DNA from 2 places in the Paenibacillus sp. FSL R5-0766 genome. Region 2 is predicted to be linked to the other one. Evidence: riboswitches for the same ligand, from Rfam matches in the RefSeq annotation. Region 2 holds a riboswitch; the other holds the start of a gene.
The links. Region 2 has a riboswitch for cyclic di-AMP ahead of MKY66_RS17465 (3D domain-containing protein). Riboswitches for the same ligand answer to the same signal wherever they lie in the genome.
Positions count from the first base shown of each region.

Region 1: it holds a riboswitch for cyclic di-AMP, as region 2 does, so the genes downstream of both, MKY66_RS00150 (3D domain-containing protein) here and MKY66_RS17465 (3D domain-containing protein) in region 2, are expected to answer to the same signal.

Region 1 covers NZ_CP150227.1:31,786-36,493, forward strand. Annotated here, with positions in the region: gene MKY66_RS00145 (TatD family hydrolase) at 227-997, shown strand; cyclic di-AMP (ydaO/yuaA leader) riboswitch at 1,239-1,492, shown strand; gene MKY66_RS00150 (3D domain-containing protein) at 1,766-2,950, shown strand; gene rnmV (ribonuclease M5) at 3,106-3,651, shown strand; gene rsmA (16S rRNA (adenine(1518)-N(6)/adenine(1519)-N(6))-dimethyltransferase RsmA) at 3,656-4,558, shown strand; gene yabG (sporulation peptidase YabG) at 4,618-4,708, shown strand, end outside.
Region 2 covers NZ_CP150227.1:4,069,496-4,074,203, reverse strand. Annotated here, with positions in the region: gene MKY66_RS17475 (ABC transporter substrate-binding protein/permease) at 1-265, shown strand, start outside; gene MKY66_RS17470 (amino acid ABC transporter ATP-binding protein) at 252-974, shown strand; cyclic di-AMP (ydaO/yuaA leader) riboswitch at 1,194-1,390, shown strand; gene MKY66_RS17465 (3D domain-containing protein) at 1,393-2,067, shown strand; gene MKY66_RS17460 (polysaccharide deacetylase family protein) at 2,175-2,966, opposite strand; gene MKY66_RS17455 (hypothetical protein) at 3,120-3,461, shown strand; gene MKY66_RS17450 (PspA/IM30 family protein) at 3,573-4,244, shown strand; gene MKY66_RS17445 (DUF350 domain-containing protein) at 4,339-4,708, shown strand, end outside.

The sequences.
Region 1 (4,708 bases), 3.0 Mb from region 2:
ACATAATTTTGTAAATGCAAGCAGGCAGAATGAGTACAATCATCAATATATAGATCAGAATATCCGTATATCTTCTGTATATTGTAGTTGTGAAGAAACAAACGTAATGATGTAATACACAGATTACCCAAAATGTTTTATGTATGGTTCATTGAATTATTGAATTTTACAAATTGAATTTACAAAAGAAGATAGTCGTTATTTCGACATGAAGGGAGATACAGACATGATGCTGTTCGACACACATACACATCTGGATGCACCACAATTCGACGAGGACCGCGAGGACATGATTCAGCGTGCTGTGGATGCAGGAGTTGGTCGCATGATCAACATTGGCTTTAACCGGGAGACGATTCCAACCACAATGAAACTCGCTGAAACATATGACTTTATATATGCAGCTGTAGGGTGGCATCCCGTAGATGCGATCACAATGCAGGAGGGCGATTTGGAGCGGATTGCATCTTTATGCAAGCATGAAAAAGTGGTTGCGATCGGTGAGATTGGATTGGATTATCACTGGGATACTTCACCAAAAGAAATACAGCATCGCGTATTACGACAACAAATTGCTTTGGCGCGTGAAGTGAACATGCCAATTGTCATCCATAATCGGGATGCACATGAGGATATCATAAGAATTTTGCGTGAAGAGAAGGCGGGGGAAGTTGGTGGTGTGATGCACTCGTTCTCGGGCAGCTGGGAAACAGCAAAAAGTTGTCTCGATATGGGCTTCCATCTCTCCTTCGGAGGACCGATCACATTCAAAAATGCAAAGCAGCCCAAAGAGGTGCTGGAGAAGGTTCCTATGGACCGGTTTTTCATTGAAACAGATGCTCCATATTTGACACCTCACCCTTATCGTGGGAAGCGAAATGAGACAGCGCATGTACGTCTGGTTGCAGAGGCAGCTGCGGAAATTAAAGGCATTTCGGTGGAGGAAATTGCTGCAATAACAACCAAAAATGCCATGGAACGATTTGGGATTCGTTAAAAAAACGAGCAAATGAGGTGAAAAAGGCAGGTAAGCGGAGGTAATTTGCCCTTTGATCCAAATAAATCAAGAATATTACAATATTTTAACCAAATATTCAGAAAAACGTACTTGATCAACGCTTTACAACATGCATCAAAACAGGATATCATCTTTTCAGTGAATTGTTGTGCGGAAAATTGGACAGATGTTCGGGGGATGAACAAAGGGACACTTTCCGATGAAACAACATTACTTTCATGAATCAGTCTCGCTGAGTCTCCGTTAACGGAGAGCGGGGGAACCAATAGGGCTTAAACATCGGTGTATTTGGCCGATGCGCAACGTTCGCTGACCCAAGAGCAGCGAAGGGAACTGCGAAGCCGTATTTGATTTCTTCTTTGGGTCTCGGGGTGAATTCAAGGGCGTCCGCCATGAGCGGGTGTCCCAAGATAGGGCGGCTCTCTTTCGCCCGAACCCGACAGCTAACCTCGCAAGCGGAAAAAGAGAGGCAACCTCGTGCATGAATTTCCGATATTCAGAATCATTCGGAAGCCACGAAAGAGTTCCTCTTACACTCTTTCTTTGGCTTTTTTGTTTTTGAATAAAAGAAATATTGTCATCATACGGTAGGTATTCAGGAGGATGACATCATGTTGCGAAGATTGATTCATGGTGCAGAACCGGATTATGTTGGTCCAATCTGTGTTCTGTAGAAAATTTGGTATAGTCACGTCAAAGACATCATGCATTACTTTAGACGGCGAGGCTATGAAGGAGGACGGAGAAGTGGGCACATTCCAACCAGAAGAGACCCATGAGTCACGATCATCCAGTAAGTCTTTCGCGTTGCGGTGGAAGCATGAGAACATGCGTCAAATGGCATTGATCGCGATTTTCTCAATTGCGCTTACAATCATGATCTTGTTAGTCGTTTACGGTCAGGCCGGGAAACAAATTTCACTGGTTATTGATGGCAAAGCTCAGGTGGTAGAGACTCGTACAGGAATGCTTCAGGAAATGCTGGAGGAGCAGTCGATCACAGTCAGCCCTCACGATAAGGTATCCATGTCCATGAATGGGGCGATTACAGATGGAGACCGAATCGTTATTGAGCGGGCCGTTCCAGTTAACATTACGGCAGACGGAGACACCAAGACTCTGTATACAACCGATTCATCGGTAGAAGATGCAATTCAAAAATCAGGTATTCAAGTTGAAAGTAATGATAAAGTGTATCCAGCGCTTGGAACTGCGATCAAAGCGGAGATGAAGATCCGTGTAGTGCGCGTAACAAAGCGTACAGTGGATGTAGAGCAACCGATCGCTTACAAAGTCATTAAAACGGCTGACCCTAGCTTGTACAAAGGTGATAACCGTGTCGTTGTGAACGGCAAAGAAGGCACACTTGTACAGCATATCGAAAAGGTATTTCAGGATGGAGAATTGGTCTCCAAAAAAATGGTCGGCAAATCTGTCGCTAATAATCGTGTAGATAAAGTGATCGCTGTCGGCACCAAAGCAAAACCGGTCGTGAAGGAACCTGAGATTCAGACCGTATCGGCTCAAACGTCAACAACCAAAAAGGCTACAACAACGAACTCGAAGAAAACATCTGCCTCGGGCAGCAAAGTGATTACCGTATCCGGGACTTCTTTTAAATACTCCAAAGTACTAAAAAATGTATCCATGACTGCCTACTCTTCCGAAGAGCCTGGCATTGGAACTAAAACAGCTTCCGGTACTCGTGTAACGGAAGGACGCACCATTGCGGTTGATCCCAAAGTCATTCCAATTGGCTGGTGGGTATATATCGAAGGTCTGGGATTCCGTCGTGCGGAAGATACAGGCGGTGCCATTAAAGGCAACAAAATTGATGTGTATTATGACAGTGTGAAGCATGCCCTGAATTTTGGACGTAAGAAAGGCAAGACGGTCTACGTGATCGGTCCGGTGAAGCCGGAAGCGAACTAAAATCGTTTTACTTTGAAATGGGAATGCTATAAAATAGTTGCATGAATGATTCATGCGGAATATGCGGCGGAGGAGTCTGAATTCAGTCTCCCCCGCCGTTTGCCAGAGAAGAGGATATTCCTCTTCTTTTTGCGTTAGAAAGGAAGAAATGGAACATGATAAAAGAAGTTATTGTGGTGGAAGGCCGTGACGATACGGTAGCTATCCGTCGGGCCGTTGAAGCCGATACCATAGAAACAGGTGGATCAGCAATCAACCAACGCATTCTGAAGCGGATTGCGCTTGCTCAGGAGAGACGGGGAGTCATTGTACTGACAGATCCGGATCATGCTGGCGAACGCATTCGTAAAATTATTGCGAACAAGGTGCCAGGCTGCAAACATGCCTTCATTCCGGAAGCCGATGCAACGCGCAAAGGGGACATTGGGGTGGAGAATGCCTCACCAGAGGCGATCCGTCATGCTCTGGCGCGTGTACATACTTCATACGAAGGTGCTCCGAGCCTGATTGATTGGGAGGACCTGATCGCGGCAGGACTTATTGTGCATCCGCAGGCTGCTGCACGTCGCATGGAGATGGGCAATCTGCTGGGCATCGGTTATTGTAACGGTAAGCAGTTCCACAAACGTCTCAGTGTATTTCAGATTACACGGGAAGAGTTCTCTACAGCATTAGCGCAAATTGAACGTGAAGGAATGTGAGCATATGAAGGATATGGAAGAGACGATAGAAATTGCAACGCCCAAGCGAACCAAAGAGATTATTCAAAGACACGGATTCTCATTTAAGAAAAGTCTGGGTCAGAACTTTCTGATCGATCAAAATATACTGAACAAAATCGTTAATGCAGCCGATCTGGACGAGTCCAAGGGCGCACTGGAGATCGGGCCTGGTATTGGAGCCCTCACGGAGCGACTGGCTCGGGTAGCCGGTCCCGTCACAGCCGTAGAGATTGACCAGCGCTTGATCCCAATCCTGGGAGAAGTGATGCAGCCTTATTCAAATGTACGTGTTCATCATGGGGATGTGTTGAAGCTTGATCTGGCTGAGTTGTTTAATACGGATTTTGCATCCGTGGACAAAGTCAGTGTTGTGGCTAACCTGCCTTATTATGTAACGACTCCAATCATGATGAAACTTCTGGAAGAGAAACTGCCGGTAGACAGCATTGTTGTCATGATCCAAAAAGAAGTGGCTGAACGCATGGCTGCTGCACCTGGATCAAAAGACTACGGTAGTCTGAGCATCGCAGTTCAGTACTACAGTATGCCGGAACTTGTGTGTATTGTGCCTCCTACGGTCTTCATTCCACAACCTAATGTGGAATCAGCTGTCATTAAGCTGAAAGTGCGTGAGCAGCCACCAGTGGAGATTCCGGATGAAGCACACTACTTCGAAGTGGTACAGGCTTCTTTTGCCCAGCGGAGAAAAACAATCTCAAACAACTTGAAAGCACGTTTCTTCACAAAGGAGAACCGGGAACAGGCAGACATTCTGCTGGAGCAGGCAGGTATTCAACCGTCCCGGCGTGGAGAGACATTGAGTCTGCAAGAGTATGCCACACTCAGCACCGTAATGTGGGAAGCAGGGGTACGTAAAGCGCTGTAAAATTTGAATGAACCAAACCGGGTCTTTGCCCATACGATGGGGTAGAGGTGATTACGTTGATGAATATCGGAGACTTGGTCGTTCGGAAGTCATACGGCGGCGATGTGACTTTTCGGGTGGAAGGCCTCCAGTTGGATGCTGCGGTCATTA
Region 2 (4,708 bases):
GCGTTATATCATATTGCCACAGGCATTCAAAGCTGTATTACCGGCGATCGGTAATGAATTCATAACCATCATCAAAGAATCCTCCATTATCTCCGTTATCGGTATGGTGGACATTATGTATCAGGCAAGTGTGGTCAAAAACATTACGTACCAAGGCTTGAGTCCATTTTTGATTGCAGCAGCCATCTACTTTGTAATGACGTTCATTTTGTCCAAGCTGCTGGGACGACTGGAAAGGAAGTTGAGTGCAAGTGATAGACGTTAGACAATTACACAAATCTTATGGTAATAACGATGTGCTTAAGGGCATTAACGTGACGATTGGCAAAGGCGAGGTTGTCGTGGTTATCGGTCCTTCCGGTTCAGGTAAAAGTACATTCTTGCGTTGTCTGAACCTCTTGGAACAACCTACATCAGGTGAAATCGATTTTGAAGGTGTGTCAATTACGGACCCCAAGCACAACATTAATGCAACTCGGGAAAAAATGGGCATGGTGTTCCAGCATTTCAACCTGTTCCCACACAAAACCGTACAGCAAAACATCACGATTGCTCCGATTAAAGTGAAGAAACAATCCACGCAGGAAGCGGAGAAAATTGCTGCTGATCTGCTTAACACTGTGGGCTTGTACGATAAAAAAGATACATTCCCGAATCAGCTGTCCGGTGGACAGAAGCAGCGGATCGCCATTGCAAGAGCATTGGCTATGCAGCCGCATGTTATGCTGTTTGACGAGCCTACTTCGGCACTGGACCCCGAGATGGTCGGTGAAGTGCTGGATGTCATGAAACGTCTTGCAGAAGGCGGGATGACCATGGTCATCGTGACACATGAGATGGGTTTTGCACGTGAAGTGGGAGACCGGATCCTGTTCATGGATGGCGGGGTTATTGTAGAAGAGGGAACACCTGATGAGGTATTTGGAGCACCGAAAAATTCACGTACACGTGATTTTCTTGCGAAAGTACTTTAAACGAAGTGATCGAAAATAGCGTTACTGACTTCGAGTCGGTAACGCTATTTTTTATGGATAATAATCATGTTTGCATTCGGAAAAGTAACTATTCTGTTACCAAATATAAAGAAGTCGGTTCGCCAACTTTTCTGAATTATCCAGTATTCTTACATATGCTTACATGCTAAAAACCATTTGGTAAGAATTACTACAAGTTCAGGTTACAAAATTGTGATATATTGAACTCTGCCGAAACTTCCGGACAGGGAGTGCGGGGGATGTAACGATGCAGATTGTGCAGGGGGAAGATCTACAGCACACTGCTTGGGGTGAATTAGGGGTACATAACGTCTCAAATGTAATGAAGAACCTATAGGGTGGGCTCTTCATCCGAATCCGACAACTAACTTCGCAGGCACAATGAGGGAGGAAGACCATGATTAACAAGAAACGTATAGCCAAAACAGCAGTAGCATTAATGACAACAGCAATGCTCATTCAAGCCGTTCCGGCTCACGCCGATTCAGTTCATGTGGCCAAAGAAGGGGATACCTTCTACACCTTATCAAAACAATATGGAGTAGCACTCAACACGTTGGTTAAAGCAAACAACGACATTTCACCTTACAACATTTATGGTGGTTTGAAAATTACGATTCCCGGTAAGGCAAACAATGTAGCAGCCGCTGCGGCGACGGAGAGCAAGACCCAAGCCAAAACGGTTAACACAGCAAGCTTGGACGTTAACGCAGATAACAAAGTGGTTCAGGCCTGGGGTAAAACATTCGATTACAGCAAAGCTGTGAACGTGAAAGCAACGGCATACTCTGCAGATCCGTCTGAAAATGGAGGCTGGGGTGCAGTCGATTATTTCGGAAATGACCTTGAACTGGGTACGATTGCAGTTGATCCAAGTGTAATTCCACTCGGAACCAAAGTACTGGTAACTGGTCACAGCCATCCAGGATTGCCAAAACAGGCTTTTGTAGCCACCGCGCGTGATGTGGGCGGTGCAATCAAGGGTCACCGGATTGATATCTTTATCCCGGGTAGCAAACAGTCCGTAAGCAAATTTGGTTTCCAGGATATCGAGCTGTATATTCTGAAGTAGAAAATAAATTACATCTAACGAATTCAAACAGGGTGTCTGCTAGTCGCTAATTTGCGATTGAACAGCACCCTTTTAATATTCTCATTTATTTTGCTATCACGGTCAGCTTAATCTATGGCCTTTGGCAACCCCAGCATTTCGTCCAAGGTGACGAGTTCATATCCACGCTTTTGCAATTCCTCAATGATTTCAGGCAAAGCCTCAATCGTGCCGTTCAGGTTCGATCCTACACCGCCTCCAGCATGTTGCAGAACGATGGAGCCTGGTTTTACGGCCGACAGGATGTTATCTTTCACCTGTTCCTTTGAAAGTCCTTTCCAGTCCAGAGAGTCTACGTTCCAGTTCACAATGCTATAGTGTTGTTTGGCAGCCCATCTCAGCTGTTCTTCATTAATGTCTCCATAAGGTGGCCGAATCATCTTGGGCGTATATCCCGCCAAACGTCGAATAATATCCCCGGTATGTAAAATTTGTTTGCGAAAAGCATTCATCGACAGCTTACTGAATTCAGGATGATTGTAGCTGTGATTACCAACCATATGCCCTTCCTTAACGATGCGTTTCACCAGATCCGGATGTTTCTCAGCACGACTACCCACGATGAAGAATGTAGCTCTGACATTGTATTTCTTCAATACATCCAGCACTTGTGGAGTAAATCGTGGATCAGGTACATCATCAAAAGTCAGCGCAACCTTCTTGGTTGAAGGACCATTGGTTTTGAACGTATCGGCATATTTTTGACGTAACTGTCCCAATGTCAGTTGTTCTTCTTCCGCAGAATCCGAACCTGATACGGATTCACTTGGCGGGCTTGAAACATCCCGCGATGAAACTGGAGCATGATATCCTCCGAGAAAAATAACGATAACCATCAGCATAATGAGGCGTACGCGCATAATAACGGCCTCCTTTTCCAAAATGACGTTCTCTTTGGTATGCCCGGGGTATCCATAAGTTATGCGTAGTGTGAGAATTTTCATTGCCGATGTAGCTCATGAAAGCCATAATTCCTCCATATATAACATATAGAAAAGGATAGGTGGATGGGTATGAGTACATATGATTTGAAATCTATACGTTTACAGGTGATTGAAGCAGGAGAAGATAAGGTTTTTCTCGTTACCGGAGGAAAGGCGCATATTGGCGCCGCAGCCACATTCTATGTGGATCATGAGCGCGTATGCGGGACCACGGTACATATTCCCGGTCATAAGGAACAAGAACTGTGTGAGCGGCTTGCCCGGAAGGCTGCCCAGCAGCTGAAAGTAACCGTTACGGTGATCATGGGGATTCATTTTGATTCCATCACGCGGATGCAGATCGACGAAATCGTGCAGACTGCAGAGAGGTTAATGGAAGACCATCTGAACAAAGATAAACGATCTTCCTGACGTAAGAGCCATCGAATGTTTTGATTTTATTTGCTAAAATTGAAACGAGTTGCAGATTGTTACGTATGTATGTTTATATACGATGTAATATCGACTAGGAGGAATAACATAATGTCCATTTTCAAACGTTTGCGTGATCTAACCATGTCTAACATCAACGCCATTATTGACAAGGCGGAAGATCCAATCAAGATGACGGACCAATATATCCGTGACATGCAAGAGGATTTGGAAGATGCGGAGAAAGCAGTAGCTCAACAAATCGCCATTGAGAAGAAATTCAAGCAGTTATTCGAAGAGCAGGAAGCTCTTGTGAAGAAACGCGAAGAGCAGGCGCATACGGCGGCACGTGCTCAGAATCTGGATTTGGCTCGACGTGCTCTGGAAGAGAAAAAGGCTGCTGAAGAGAAGATGGCTGAGTATAAAACCAGCTATGACCAAAACAAGGCTTCTGCAGATAACCTGCGTGGCAAGCTCGACGAGATGCGTAAGCAACTGACTCAAATGAAGAACAAACGTGAAACACTGGTAGCCCGTTACAATGCAGCAAAAGCCCAAACGGAAATCAACAAAGCGTTGAATGGGTTTGGCTCTGATACTGCAAGTGCTGGTATGAAGCGTATGGAAGAGAAAATGATGCAGATGGAAGCACAGGCAGAAGCAAGTAACGAAATGTCTTCCAAAGGAAAATCTTTGGATGAAGAGTTCGAGAAGTTGGGTAAAGATCAGGCTGTTGAAGACGAACTCGCAGCATTGATGAAACAGTACGATAATAAGAACTAATACCTTGTTGTCAGCAGGGTTAACCAGCGGAGGAGAAGAGCATTTCTCCTTCGCTTTTAAATGCGGTTCATGTTGATATGTGGGGGCTGTGTAAATGGATTTGAATATTTTGGCGATGTTGGTCTGGACCGGATCTGGTTCGGTTTTGCTGTTTGTCTTGATGTATGTAGATTCACTGTTCACGAAATATAAGGATTTTGCTGAAGTTAAGGCTGGCAATATGGCAGTAACCACACGTATGGTGATGAAATTATTTGCACAAGGGTATGTACTCGCTACGTCCATTTCTACAGCTGGTCATCTTGGAGAGGCATTGCTGGTCTCCGTTGTATCCTTTATCATTTTGTTGATTCTGGAGAGTGTTGTACACTTTATGATTCGCAAATGGGCCAATCTGGATCTGGATACGGGAATTCAGCAAGGGAAGACAGGATACGGGTTGTTCTCTGGCGCTTTACATATCG